One region of the Lachnospira hominis (ex Hitch et al. 2025) genome, then DNA from elsewhere that is predicted to be linked to it. Evidence: predicted binding sites of a transcription regulator. Region 1 holds the regulator's gene; the other holds the start of a gene.
What was found. Region 1 encodes HrcA, which represses chaperone genes, less so after heat shock. Its sites were predicted from a motif close to TGTTAGCACTCNNNNNNNNNGAGTGCTAACA; they were not measured.
Positions count from the first base shown of each region.

Region 2: clpB (ATP-dependent chaperone ClpB) is a predicted target of HrcA. The motif match lies at 4,554-4,584, and genes of this name have one in related genera.

Region 1 covers NZ_JBBMES010000001.1:202,011-209,121, forward strand. Annotated here, with positions in the region: gene thrC (threonine synthase) at 133-1,620, shown strand; gene WMO38_RS00910 (arginase family protein) at 1,768-2,550, shown strand; gene hrcA (heat-inducible transcriptional repressor HrcA) at 2,690-3,763, shown strand; gene grpE (nucleotide exchange factor GrpE) at 3,782-4,405, shown strand; gene dnaK (molecular chaperone DnaK) at 4,493-6,379, shown strand; gene dnaJ (molecular chaperone DnaJ) at 6,557-7,111, shown strand, end outside.
Region 2 covers NZ_JBBMES010000001.1:350,133-357,243, forward strand. Annotated here, with positions in the region: gene WMO38_RS01610 (alpha-galactosidase) at 1-1,730, shown strand, start outside; gene WMO38_RS01615 (galactokinase) at 1,711-3,003, shown strand; gene WMO38_RS01620 (sodium-dependent transporter) at 3,030-4,352, opposite strand; gene clpB (ATP-dependent chaperone ClpB) at 4,640-7,111, shown strand, end outside.

The sequences.
Region 1 (7,111 bases):
TTGCAAAATAATGTTGTGTTTATTCATAACTATGTTGTATAATAACAAATGATTATATGGTTTTATTATATGTCAATGATGTTGATTTTTCCATATAAAAATTAGTAAATGATATTAAGGGTGGAAAGAAGAATGAGTTTGTTTTACAAAAGTACCAGAGACGACAGCGTAAAGGTTACTGCATCACAGGCAATATTAAAGGGACTTGCACCGGACGGCGGTTTATTTGTACCGGAAAGTATTCCTTCATTTGACAAGAGCCTTGAAGAGTTATCTAAGATGTCATACAAAGAAGTGGCATATGAAGTAATGAAGCTTATGCTGGATGATTTCACAGAAGAAGAGTTAAAGGCTTGTATCGACAAGGCATATGATGAAAAGTTTGATACAGATGTAATCGCACCGCTTGTCAAAGCTGATGGTGCTTATTATCTGGAACTTTTCCATGGTGCAACTATTGCATTCAAGGATATGGCACTTTCAATACTTCCACATTTGCTTATAACTTCAGCTAAGAAGAATGACGTACATAATGAGATAGTTATTCTTACAGCTACATCAGGCGATACAGGAAAAGCTGCACTTGCAGGATTTGCCGATGTTAAGGGAACACGTATTATTGTATTTTATCCTAAGAATGGTGTCAGCCCGATTCAGGAAAAACAGATGGTTACACAGAAGGGTGATAATACATATGTAATCGGAATCAAAGGAAACTTTGATGATGCACAGACTGGTGTAAAGAAGATTTTCGGAGACAAAGAGCTTGAAAAAGAGATGGCAGAGGCAGGATTTCAGTTCTCATCAGCTAACTCAATCAATATCGGACGTCTTGTACCACAGATTGTTTATTATGTATATGCTTATACAAGACTTCTTGCAGATGGTGAGATTAAAGCCGGAGACAAGATTAATGCTGTAGTTCCTACAGGTAATTTTGGTAATATCCTTGCAGCATTCTATGCTAAGAATATGGGACTTCCTATTAACAAGCTTATTTGTGCATCAAATGAGAATAAAGTATTATATGATTTCTTCACAACAGGTGAATACGACAGAAACAGAGAGTTTGTTCTTACAACATCTCCTTCTATGGATATTCTTATTTCAAGTAACCTTGAACGTCTTATCTATAGAATTGCCGGAAATAGTGCAAAGAAGAATTCAGAGCTTATGGAATCATTAAAGAACACAGGCAAGTACGAGATTACACCTGAGATGAAAGCACAGTTATCTGATTTCTATGGCAATTATGCAACTGAAGCTGAAGATGCAGCTACAATAAAGAAGCTTTATGAAGATACAGGCTATGTTATCGATACTCATACAGCAGTTGCTGCTACAGTTTACGAGAAATATAAGAAAGAGACCGGCGATGATACAGTTACAGTGATTGCATCAACAGCAAGTCCATATAAGTTTACAAGAAGCGTTATGGATGCTATTGATTCAAAGTATGACAGCATGACTGACTTTGAACTTGTAGATGAATTAAGCAAGATTTCTAATGTTGCCGTTCCACAGGCAATTGAAGATATAAGAACAGCACCTGTTCTTCATGATACAGTATGTGAAGTTAATGAGATGAGTTCAAGCGTTAAAAAGATTCTTGGAATTTAATCGGAATTAATTATAAAGCATAAAGCTTTTGCAAAATGGATTGGAATCTGTTTTGCAGAAGCTTTTTTCATATCTTGTATCAGAGGGGAGAATATGTTTTCAATTATATGGAAAATTTGAAAGACAAAAATGAAAGCGGGGTATTATATGCAGGACGATTATGGGAATGTAACATTAGTTAATGTATCGGGAATTTATGATGAACAACCTTTATTTATTGATAAATTAAAAAAAGGCGGTGCTGGAGTTATAGATGCTGTCAGTATGACAGGGACAAACGGATATTGTGATGATATGGCAAAAGAAAATTTTCGTGAAATGATGAAAGAATATCCGACAAAAGGTATTCATTTTATTGATGGAGGCAATTACCATTATCTTACACTTTTATGGTTAAGTCTTATAGAGGAGCCGTTTGACCTGATAGTATTTGATAATCATTCTGATATGCAAAAGCCGGCATTTGGTGATGTTTTATCATGCGGCGGCTGGATTAGAAATCTGGTGGAAGATTCCGGCTTTAAAGGGAAAGTAACTGTTGTAGGTGTTGACAAAGATAATATAGATAAAGAAATGAAGGAGCTGGGGGTAAAGTTTATTACAAAGCAGACAATACTTAAAAAGAGAGGACAACAGTATGGTCTTGAAAATGAACTTATAGATAAATGCTGGACAGGAAAAAGACCTGTATATATTTCGGTTGATAAAGATGTGCTTGATGAAAAAGAATATAAAACAAACTGGAATCAGGGAATCATGAGTGTTGATGAGCTTTTTGCAATAATTGAGGACACATTTGAAATGCGTAAAGTTATAGGTATGGACATCTGCGGAGAGATGGATGAGGCGGTAAATTCAGAATTTGGCAGCATTTATAATGAAATAAACCAGGCAGTTAATATGAGATTTTTAAAGTTTAGAATTTCTTAATAAAAAAATTTAATAAGGGTGTTGACATTAATATGAGGTAGTGTTATTTTATGTATATCAAATGTTAGCACTCAAATTTAACGAGTGCTAACATGAGATAAATAAGCAGCATTTATTTATGGATAAGGAGTGAGAGTCAATGGAACTTGATGACAGAAAAGTTAAGATTCTGAAAGCAATCATTAAAAATTATCTTGAAACAGGCGAACCGGTTGGCTCAAGAACCATATCCAAATATGCAGATTTGAAACTGAGTTCGGCCACAATCAGAAATGAGATGGCAGACCTTGAAGAACTTGGATATATTGTCCAGCCTCATACATCAGCGGGAAGAATTCCTACAGATAAAGGCTACAGATTTTATGTGGATGATATGATGAGTCAGAAAGAGACAGAACTTGTGAACAGGGAGCAGGTAGTGACAGACAGAGAAAAAGAAGTTGAGTCAATGCAGGGTATCCTTTCACAGAAGGTCGATAAGGTTGAAGAACTTCTTCAGAATGTTGCAAAAGTGCTTGCAAAAGATACTAACTATGCAACAATGGTCAGTGCACCACAGGTTAAAGGTAACAAGCTTAAATTTGTCCAGCTTTCGCAGCTTGAAACAAATAAGATTCTGGCGGTTATTGTTATGGAAGGCAATATAATCCGTAACAAGGTAATAACAGTAAGTGAAGATTTATCACAGGAGAATCTTTTAAAGCTTAACATTCTTTTGAATACGAGCCTTACAGGACTTTCATTGCAGGAGATGAATCTTAGTATTGTATCTAAGATGGAGAATCAGGCAGGAGAGCATATGCAGCTTGTAAAAGAAGTTGTTGATGCTATTGTTGAGACAATAAGCGGAGAAGATAATTTAAAGATATATACCAGCGGTGCAACTAATATTTTCAAATATCCTGAGCTTAGCGATTCGACGAAAGCAAGTGAGCTTATATATGCACTTGAGGAAAAACAGTCACTTACTGATTTTGTAAAAGATACAGAGAGTGATAATTCCGATAATACAGGAATTCAGGTATATATAGGAAATGAAGCACCGGTTGAGTCAATGAAAGACTGTAGCGTAGTTACAGCAACTTATGAGCTGCAGGATGGCATGCGTGGAACGATAGGTATTATCGGACCGAAACGTATGGATTATGATAAAGTTGTTGAAAAACTTAAGACAATTCAGAATCAACTGGATGATGTCTTTAAGAAATCATAGGAAAGGTTGGATATAAAAGTGTCAAAGAAAGAAAAAGATTTAAAGAAGAAAGATGAAAAATTAGAAAAAGATATTGATAAGACTGAAAAAAAAGACGCTGAAACTGTAGAAACTCAGGCTGATAACGCAGATGCAGATAACACTGCAAGCGATGCGGAAGCGGCAGGTGATACAGATAATGATAAATCTGATAATAAAAAGAAAGATCCACGAGACGCTGTTATTGATGAACTGCAGGACAGAGTTAAGCGTCAGATGGCTGAGTTTGACAATTACAGAAAGCGTACAGATAAAGAGAAGTCAGCAATGTTTGAAATGGGAGCTTCAGATGTAATTAAAAAGTTACTTCCTATTGTTGATAATTTTGAACGTGGTTTTAAAGCAATCACGGATGAAGAAAAGGAAACACCATTTGCCAAAGGTATGGATATGGTTTACAAGCAGACAATGAAGATGCTTGAAGATCTTGAAGTTAAACCTATCGAGGCAGTTGGTTTGGAGTTTAACCCGGATGTTCATAATGCAGTAATGCATGTTGAAGATGATTCAGTAGGCGAAGGAATAGTAGTTGAAGAATTTGAGAAGGGTTACACATATAGAGATACTGTGATTCGTCACAGCATGGTAAAGGTTGCCAATTAGTTGGATTTTGAGTGATTAATTGCAGCATTTACATTATGACAATTGAAATTAGTATTTAATGTGCATTGCACAGAAAGGAAGATTAATATGGGAAAGATTATTGGTATTGACTTAGGTACAACAAACTCATGCGTAGCAGTTATGGAAGGCGGTAAGCCGGTTGTTATCGCAAATACAGAAGGTCTTAGAACAACTCCTTCAATCGTAGCATTTACAAAGAATGGTGAAAGACTTGTAGGTGATCCTGCAAAACGTCAGGCAGTAACAAATGCTGACAAGACAATTTCATCTATTAAGAGACATATGGGTACAGATTACAAGGTTGAGATTGATGGTAAGAAATACACACCACAGGAAATTTCAGCTATGATTCTCCAGAAATTAAAGGCTGATGCAGAAAACTACCTCGGTGAAAAAGTTACAGAAGCAGTTATTACAGTTCCTGCATACTTCAACGATGCACAGAGACAGGCAACTAAGGATGCCGGTAAGATTGCAGGCCTTGATGTTAAGAGAATTATCAACGAGCCAACAGCAGCAGCTCTTGCTTATGGTCTTGATAATGAAAAAGAACAGAAGATTATGGTATACGATTTAGGTGGTGGTACATTTGATGTATCTATCATTGAAATTGGTGATGGAGTTATCGAAGTTCTTGCTACAGCTGGTAATAACAGACTTGGTGGAGATGACTTTGATGAGAGAATCACACAGTATATGCTTGATGATTTCAAGAGTAAGGAAGGCGTAGATCTTTCTAAAGATACAATGGCTCTTCAGAGATTAAGAGTTGCTGCAGAGCAGGCTAAGAAGGAACTTTCAAGTGCTATGCAGACAAATATCAATCTGCCATATATTACAGCTACAGCTGAAGGTCCAAAGCATTTTGATATGACTCTTACAAGAGCTAAATTTGATGAACTTACACATGACCTTGTTGAGAAGACAGCAGAGCCGGTAAGAAATGCATTAAATGATGCTGGTATTACAGCTTCTGAACTTTCAAAGGTATTACTTGTAGGTGGTTCTACAAGAATTCCGGCAGTACAGGATAAAGTAAAACAGCTTACAGGACATGAGCCAAGCAAATCATTAAATCCAGATGAATGTGTTGCTATTGGTGCATCTGTTCAGGGTGGTAAACTTGCAGGTGATGCCGGTGCCGGTGATATCCTTCTTCTTGATGTAACACCACTTTCTCTTTCAATTGAGACAATGGGTGGTATTGCTACAAGACTTATTGAAAGAAATACAACAATTCCTACAAAGAAGAGCCAGATATTCTCTACAGCTGCTGATAATCAGACAGCCGTTGATATCAATGTAGTACAGGGTGAAAGACAGTTCGCTAGGGATAACAAGTCACTCGGCCAGTTCAGACTTGATGGTATTCCACCAGCAAGAAGAGGTGTTCCACAGATTGAAGTTACATTTGATATTGATGCTAATGGTATCGTAAATGTATCTGCTAAGGATTTGGGAACAGGTAAGGAACAGCACATCACAATTACAGCAGGTTCTAACATGTCAGATGCTGATATTGATAAGGCTGTTAAGGAAGCTGCTGAATTCGAGGCACAGGATAAGAAACGTAAGGAAGCAATTGAAGTAAGAAATGATGCGGATTCAATCGTATTCCAGACACAGAAAGCACTTGATGAAGCTGGCGATAAGCTTGATGCTAATGATAAGGCTGCTGTTGAGACAGACCTCAATGCATTAAAGAGTCTTGTTGACAGCACAGATGCTGAAAATATGACAGATTCACAGGTTGATGAGATTAAGGCTGCTAAGGAAAAACTTATGGAAAGTGCACAGAAGCTTTTTGCTAAGCTTTATGAAGCACAGCAGGGTGCAGCCGGTGCAGGCCCTGATATGGGTGCCGGTGCAGGTCCTGATATGAACAATGGTTCAGCTTCTAACAGTAATCCTTATGGCGATGATGTCGTTGACGGTGACTACAAAGAAGTGTAAAATCAATTGATGTTTAAACAGATTTACATGCAGTAGTGAAAGTTACAAAGCGTGTATCGATTCGTTAAACATTGGAGCTTGAATTAAACTGCATGGGGCAGAAAGCCCTGTGCAGTTTTTGGTGAAAAAAGCAAAAATTTTACATGTGTATTAGACAAACACAGAAATGGAGTTAATATGGCAGATAAAAGAGATTATTATGAGGTTCTTGGCGTTTCAAGAGATGCCGATGATGCTGCAATAAAAAAGGCATACAGGCAGCTTGCAAAGAAGTACCATCCTGATACAAATCCCGGTGATAAAGAAGCTGAAGCGAAGTTTAAAGAGGCATCAGAAGCATATGCAGTGTTAAGTGATGCCGAAAAACGTCGTCAGTATGACCAATTTGGACATTCTGCATTTGAAAATGGAGGTGCCGGCGGCGGTGGCTTTGATTACAGCAACATGGGAGATATTTTCAGCGATATATTTGGCGGTGGAGATATTTTTGGAGATTTGTTTGGCGGCGGTTCAAGAAGAAGAAACAGTAATGGACCAATGCGTGGTGCAGATGTAAGAAAATCTGTCAGAATTACATTTGCCGAATCGGTAAAAGGAACGAGCAAGAAGATAGATATTGAATTTAAAGACCCATGTAAGAAGTGTAATGGTACAGGTGCAAAACCTGGTACTCAGCCTGAGACATGTCCTAAGTGTGGCGGTAAAGGTCAGGTTGTATACACACAGCAGTCA
Region 2 (7,111 bases), 150 kb from region 1:
ACCGTGCAAATCCGTTTGTTATGATTGCAAGACATAATACATCGGAGAATTTCGGAGAGTGTTTTGGATTTAATCTTATTTACAGCGGCAATCATTATGAGGCAGCACAGGTTAATTCTTATGGAAAGTTAAGAATTGTAACAGGGATTAATCCGTCATTATTTTCCTATAAAATCAGTGTCGGAGAAAGTTTTGAAACTCCTGAGGCAGTTATGACTTATGGATATGCTGGATTTAATTCAATGAGCCATAATATGCATGATTTTGTAAATAATCATATTGTACGCGGCAAATGGAAAAATAGAGTGCGTCCCATATTGTTGAACAGCTGGGAGGCAGCATACTTTAATATTAATGAGAAAAAGCTTTTAAGACTTGCAAAAGCCGGAAAAGAAGCCGGCGTCGAGCTTTTTGTAATGGATGATGGCTGGTTTGGCGAAAGAAATGATGATACGTCATCGCTTGGGGACTGGACACCGAATGAAAAGAAACTTCCCGGTGGCATTAGGGAGATTGCGGATAAAATCAAAGCACTAGGGCTTGACTTTGGAATATGGGTTGAGCCTGAGATGGTTAATGTTAAGAGCCGGTTATATGAAAAACATCCGGAGTGGGTTGTTGATATTCCTGAAAAACCACATTCAGAAGGCAGAAACCAGAGAATTCTTGACCTTTCAAATACTGAGGTTCAGGATTACATAATAGAGCAGATGAGCAATATTTTTTCATCGGCTGACATTTCCTATGTGAAATGGGATATGAACAGGATTTTCAGTGATTATTATTCAAAAAATCTCCCACCTGAAAGGCAGGGAGAGATGGCACACAGATATGTATGCGGATTGTACCATTGTATGAGAGAGCTTACAAAAAGATTTCCTGATATTTTATTTGAGGGCTGTTCAGCTGGCGGTAACAGGTTTGATCTTGGGATTCTTTGTTATTTTCCGCAAATCTGGGCAAGCGATAACACAGATGCACTTTGTCGTACACAGATTCAGTATAATTACAGTTATGGCTATCCGCTAAGCTGCATTTCAGCACATGTTTCGGCGAGTCCTAATCATCAGACATTAAGAAATATGCCGCTTGAGACAAGATTTGCTGTTGCGGCGTTTGGAAATCTCGGATATGAATTTAATCTATGTGATTTGCCAAAAGACGAATTTATGGCAGTTAAAGCTCAGATTGAATTGTATAAAAAATGGCGTGAAGTTATACAGTATGGTACTTTTTACCGCAGAGAATGTTTTGATAACAGAAATTCACGTAATCATGGTGTGCTTAATAACGGAGCTGGCAACAATGCTTCATGGTGCGTTGCATCAAAGGATATGAGCAAAGCTGTCGGGTTTACTATGCAGAAACTTGTCGTGCCTAATACACAATTCGCCTGTTTTTTTGCGAATGGCTTAAAGGACGATGCTGTATATCATTTTTACAACAGAAGGTTAAAGCATAATATTAAAGAGTTTGGGGAGCTTGTAAATATGGTTTCACCTGTTCACATAAAGCAGGGCTCTCTTGTTCAGGAACTTGCCTCAAAATTTGTAAAACTGGATGGTGAGACAGAAGATTATACGGCTTACGGAGACACACTTATGTATGCCGGAGTTAAGTTAAAACAGTCTTTTTCCGCTACAGGATACAGTGAAGATGTAAGGCTGTATCAGGATTTTGCTGCAAGATTGTATTTTATGGAGGAAGTAAATGCAGACGATAACGCTTGAAACAAATGAAAGATATAAGCATTTGGAAAAAGAATTTATTGAAAAATTCGGACATGCCACGGAATATGAAAATGGTGGAAATTGTACAATTCAGTTTTTTTCAGCACCGGGACGCAGTGAAATAATAGGAAATCATACCGACCACAACGGCGGCAGGGTGATAGCGGCAGCTATTGATATGGATACAATTGCGGCAGCGGCTCCAAATGAAACTGATATTATTAGAATTTACAGCGAGGGACATGAATATATTGAAGTTGACCTTAAATCTATCGCTGATTATGTTAATAACTATAATACAGATGCAAAAGTATGCTATTTATACGACGGCAGCAGATCGCTTGTTGCGGGAATATGTACGTATATTATGAAAAATGGATTTGATGTGGGCGGTTTTGATGCGTATGTGACAACGCAGGTTATCCCATCGGCGGGAGTAAGTTCATCGGCTTCGTATGAAATGCTTATATGTGCAATTATTAATTTTATGTTTAATGATAATAAAATGACTGAAAATGACTGTGCAAAAGCAGGGCAGTACGCGGAAAATGAGTTCTGGCATAAGTCGTCAGGCCTTATGGACCAGATAACATGTGCTGTCGGTGGTGCCGTATATATGGATTTTTCTGATGAAAATGAAGTGAAGTTTACGAAGAAAAATCTTTCCTTTGAAAAATTCGGATACAGCCTTGTTATTGTAAATACAGGAAAAGGACATGCCGACTTAAGTGAAGAGTATTCGGCAATTCCTAAGGAAATGTTTTCGGTGGCAGAAGTGCTTGGATGTAAGCGTCTGTGTGAAACTAATATAGATGAATTAATGAAAGTGATTTTAAATCATGATAGTTACAATGACGCCGGTTCGATATTACACAGTGACAGAGCCGTGCTTCGTGCAATACATTTTTTTGAAGAAAATGAGCGTGTGGACAGAATGGCGGAAGCGATTGACAATGATGATTTTGATTTGATAAAAAGAATGATTGATGAATCAGGAAAATCTTCGTGGGAACTTTTGCAGAACTGTTACTGTCCAAATAACCCTTCAGAACAAAAAATTTCACTGGCATTGACACTTACAAGGCGTTTCCTCAAAGGAACGGACAGCGTGTGCCGCGTACATGGTGGAGGTTTCGCCGGAGTAATTATGTGCATACTGCCAGTGAAAGATGTTTATTCATATAAAGATTATATGGAACACATTTTCGGAAAAGGAAATGTGTATGTGGCATCAATAAGAAATTATGGTGCCGTAAAAGTCGAATTGGTATGATAAAATGTGTGCATGATGCAAATTTATTAACCAATTCCCCCGAACACGATTCCGAGTATTAAAACAAGAATACAGACAGGACAATAAATATATTTGCAGACAGGGTAAAACTTGTCTGTAAATTTGTTTGTGCGTCCAAGATTCACCTGATTTTCTACATATTTCTTACCTAAAACCCAGAAGAACATTATTCCTGCGAGTCCTGCTCCGAGAGGGCAGATATAGATTGAAAGCACATCCATCCATTCGGATACAATTCCCTGTATACAAAGTGATACTATTAATGCGAATACTGCAATGACTGAGCATGATATTTTACGGTTTAACTTGAATTTTTCCTGAATTGTTGCAACAGGTGCTTCATACAGATTGATAAGAGATGAAAGTCCTGCCAAGAACACTGCAACAAAGAAAATAACTGCAATTATATAACCACCAGGCATTGATTTAAAAAGTGATGGAAGATATATAAATAAAAGTCCCGGACCGCCCTGATTTAATCTGGCACCGGTTGTAGCCATTGCGGGAATAATAACGAGTGCCGCGAGCATTGCGGCGATTGTGTCAAATAATGCAACTCTGCCTGCCGCTTTTGGAATGTCTTCGTTATCAGAAAGGTATGAGCCGTAAATTAAAGTTCCGCTGCCTGCTACCGATAATGAGAAAAATGCCTGACCAAGAGCATATACCCATGTCTTTGGTGAAAATAAGTATTTTGTATCTATTGTAAAAATGTATTTATATCCGTCTGCTGAACCGGACTGGAAGAATACATAGATGCCAAGAATAATGAAAAGTACAAAAAATACAGGCATCATAAATTTGTTAGCTTTTTCAATTCCTCTTCCTACACCGAACATTAATATTCCAATGCCTGCTGCAAGTGCAAAAAACTGCCATAAATTATTGCCAAATGAAGATGCCATGTTTCCGAATTTTCCGGCAAAATCGGCTGTATCCTGAGGTGATAATGTTGAACCTGTAAATGAGCCAATCATGTATTTTAAAATCCAGCCCATTACCACGGTGTATCCGATTGCCATTGCAAGCGAGCCGAGAACAGGAATAAGTCCGAGTATTTCGCCGAGCTTTCTTTTTCCTTTTGATTCGCAGGCAAGACCAAAAGCATCTATAGGACCTGATTTTGCAGCACGTCCGAAACTCATCTCACCGATTACGCCTGTGAAACCGATAAGTGCTACAAAGATTATGTATAACAGAAGATATGCACCACCGCCATACATGGAAACGCGGGTAGGAAACATCCATATATTTCCCATTCCGACTGCAGAGCCTATACATGCAAGTATAAAGCCCCACTGATTGTTAAATGATTCTCTTTTTTTCATAAAGTTAAAAAGCCTCCCGATGTTTTTTAATTAATAAACAATGTATTTACTATACAGCATATTAATGTAAATGTAAAATACATATTGTAATGTTTGATTATTCAAATGTGGCTGTGATTGTGTTGATTGGACAATTTTGTATACAATAATGGAAACTTGTAAAACGGCATAAATACCGGGTTTATATTTTTTTAATAAAATAATTAGCACTCACCTGTTGACAGTGCTAACAATGGGTGATATAACGTATTTGTAGTTAAGAAACAGACATCAAAGGAGGTTGTGTTATGAATATAAACAAATTTACTCAGAAGTCAATTGAAGCAGTAAACAATTGTGAGAAAATCGCTTACGATTATGGCAATCAGGAAATTGACCAGGAGCATTTTCTTTACAGCCTTATGACAATAGAAGACAGCCTTATTGCAAATCTCATTGAAAAAATGGATATCAATAAGGACACATTTATAAAAAATATCGAGACACTTCTTTCACAGAAGACAAAGGTTTCGGGAAATGTGAATCTTTATGTAAGTAATGATTTGAATAAGGTTCTTGTTAATGCAGAAGATGAGGCAAAAAGAATGGGTGATGCATATGTTTCAGTTGAGCATCTTATGCTTGCAATGATAGCAGCACCTAACAAAGCAATTAAACAACTTTTTAAAACTTATGGAATTACAAGGGATAAGTTCTTATCAGTTCTTGCAACAGTAAGAGGTAATCAGTCAGTTAATTCCGATAATCCGGAAGCTACGTATGACACACTTAATAAATACGGACAGGATTTGGTTGAAAAGGCAAAGGAAGGAAAGCTTGACCCTGTAATAGGCAGGGATAATGAGATTAGAAATGTAATCCGTATCCTTTCAAGAAAGACAAAGAACAATCCGGTTCTTATCGGTGAACCTGGTGTAGGTAAAACTGCAGTTGTCGAAGGACTGGCACAGCGAATTGTAAGAGGTGATGTTCCGGAAGGACTGAAGGATAAGAAGATATTTGCACTTGATATGGGTGCTCTTGTAGCAGGTGCAAAGTATCGTGGTGAATTTGAGGAGAGATTAAAAGCTGTTCTTGATGAGGTTAAGAAAAGCGAAGGCAGCATAATTCTTTTCATCGATGAAATCCATACAATAGTAGGTGCTGGTAAGACAGAAGGTTCTATGGACGCAGGCAATATGTTAAAACCTATGCTTGCAAGAGGTGAGCTTCACTGTATTGGTGCGACAACGCTTGATGAACATCGTCAGTATATTGAAAAAGACCCTGCACTTGAACGTCGTTTCCAGCCTGTTATGGTTGATGAACCTTCAGTAGAAGATACAATATCAATCCTTCGTGGTCTTAAAGACAGGTACGAAGTTTATCATGGTGTTAAGATTACAGATGGTGCGTTAGTTTCTGCTGCAACATTGTCTGACCGTTATATTTCAGAGCGTTACCTGCCTGATAAGGCTATTGACCTTGTCGATGAGGCATGTGCAATGATAAAGACAGAACTTGATTCAATGCCGGCTGAACTTGATGAATTGCAGCGTAAGATAATGCAGCTTGAAATTGAAGAGGCAGCTCTTAAAAAAGAGACAGACAATCTCAGCAAAGAGCGTCTGGGTAATCTTGAAAAAGAATTGTCAGAACTTCGTTCACAATTTAACCAGCAGAAAGCAAAATGGGACAACGAAAAAGCAAGCGTTGATTCCATAAGCAAGATTAAGGAAGAATTAGACCAGTTAAATAACGAGATAGCAAAGGCAAAGAGAAATTATGACCTTGAAAAAGCCGCAGAACTTCAGTATGGTAAGCTTCCAGCATTGCAGAAGAAGTTAAATGATGCAGAAGAAAAGGTTAAAAATAAGAATCTTGACCTTGTACATGAGAGTGTAACAGAGGAAGAAATCGCCAAGATTATATCAAGATGGACAGGTATTCCGGTTGCAAAACTTTCTGAAACAGAGCGTCAGAAGACACTTCATCTTGAAGATGAACTTCACAAGCGTGTAGTAGGACAGGATGAAGGTGTTACAAAAGTAACAGAAGCTATTATTCGTTCTAAGGCAGGTATAAAAGATCCTACAAAGCCTATCGGTTCATTTATGTTTTTGGGACCTACTGGTGTCGGTAAGACAGAACTTGCAAAGGCACTGGCTCAGAGCCTATTTGATGATGAAAATAACATTGTAAGACTTGATATGTCCGAGTATATGGAGAAGTATTCAGTATCACGTCTTATAGGAGCACCTCCTGGATATGTAGGATATGACGAAGGTGGCCAGCTTACAGAGGCAGTACGTAGAAAACCTTACTCCGTTGTACTTTTTGATGAAGTTGAAAAAGCTCATCCGGATGTATTTAATGTGCTTTTACAGGTGCTTGATGATGGACGTATCACAGATTCACAGGGCAGAACGGTAGATTTTAAAAACACAATTATTATCATGACAAGTAATATCGGTTCAACATATCTTCTTGATGGTATTGATGAAAATGGTCAGATTAAGCCTGATGCCGAAAATCTTGTTATGCAGGATTTGAGGGCACATTTCAGACCTGAATTTCTTAACCGTCTTGATGAGATAATAATGTTTAAGCCACTTACAAAGGCTAATATTGGTAATATTGTTGATTTGCTTATTGCAGATGTAAATAAGCGACTTGCGGATAAGGAATTAAAGGTTGAGCTTACACCTGAGGCAAAGGAGTTTGTTGTATCGCATGGATTTGACCCGACATATGGTGCAAGACCACTTAAAAGATATATC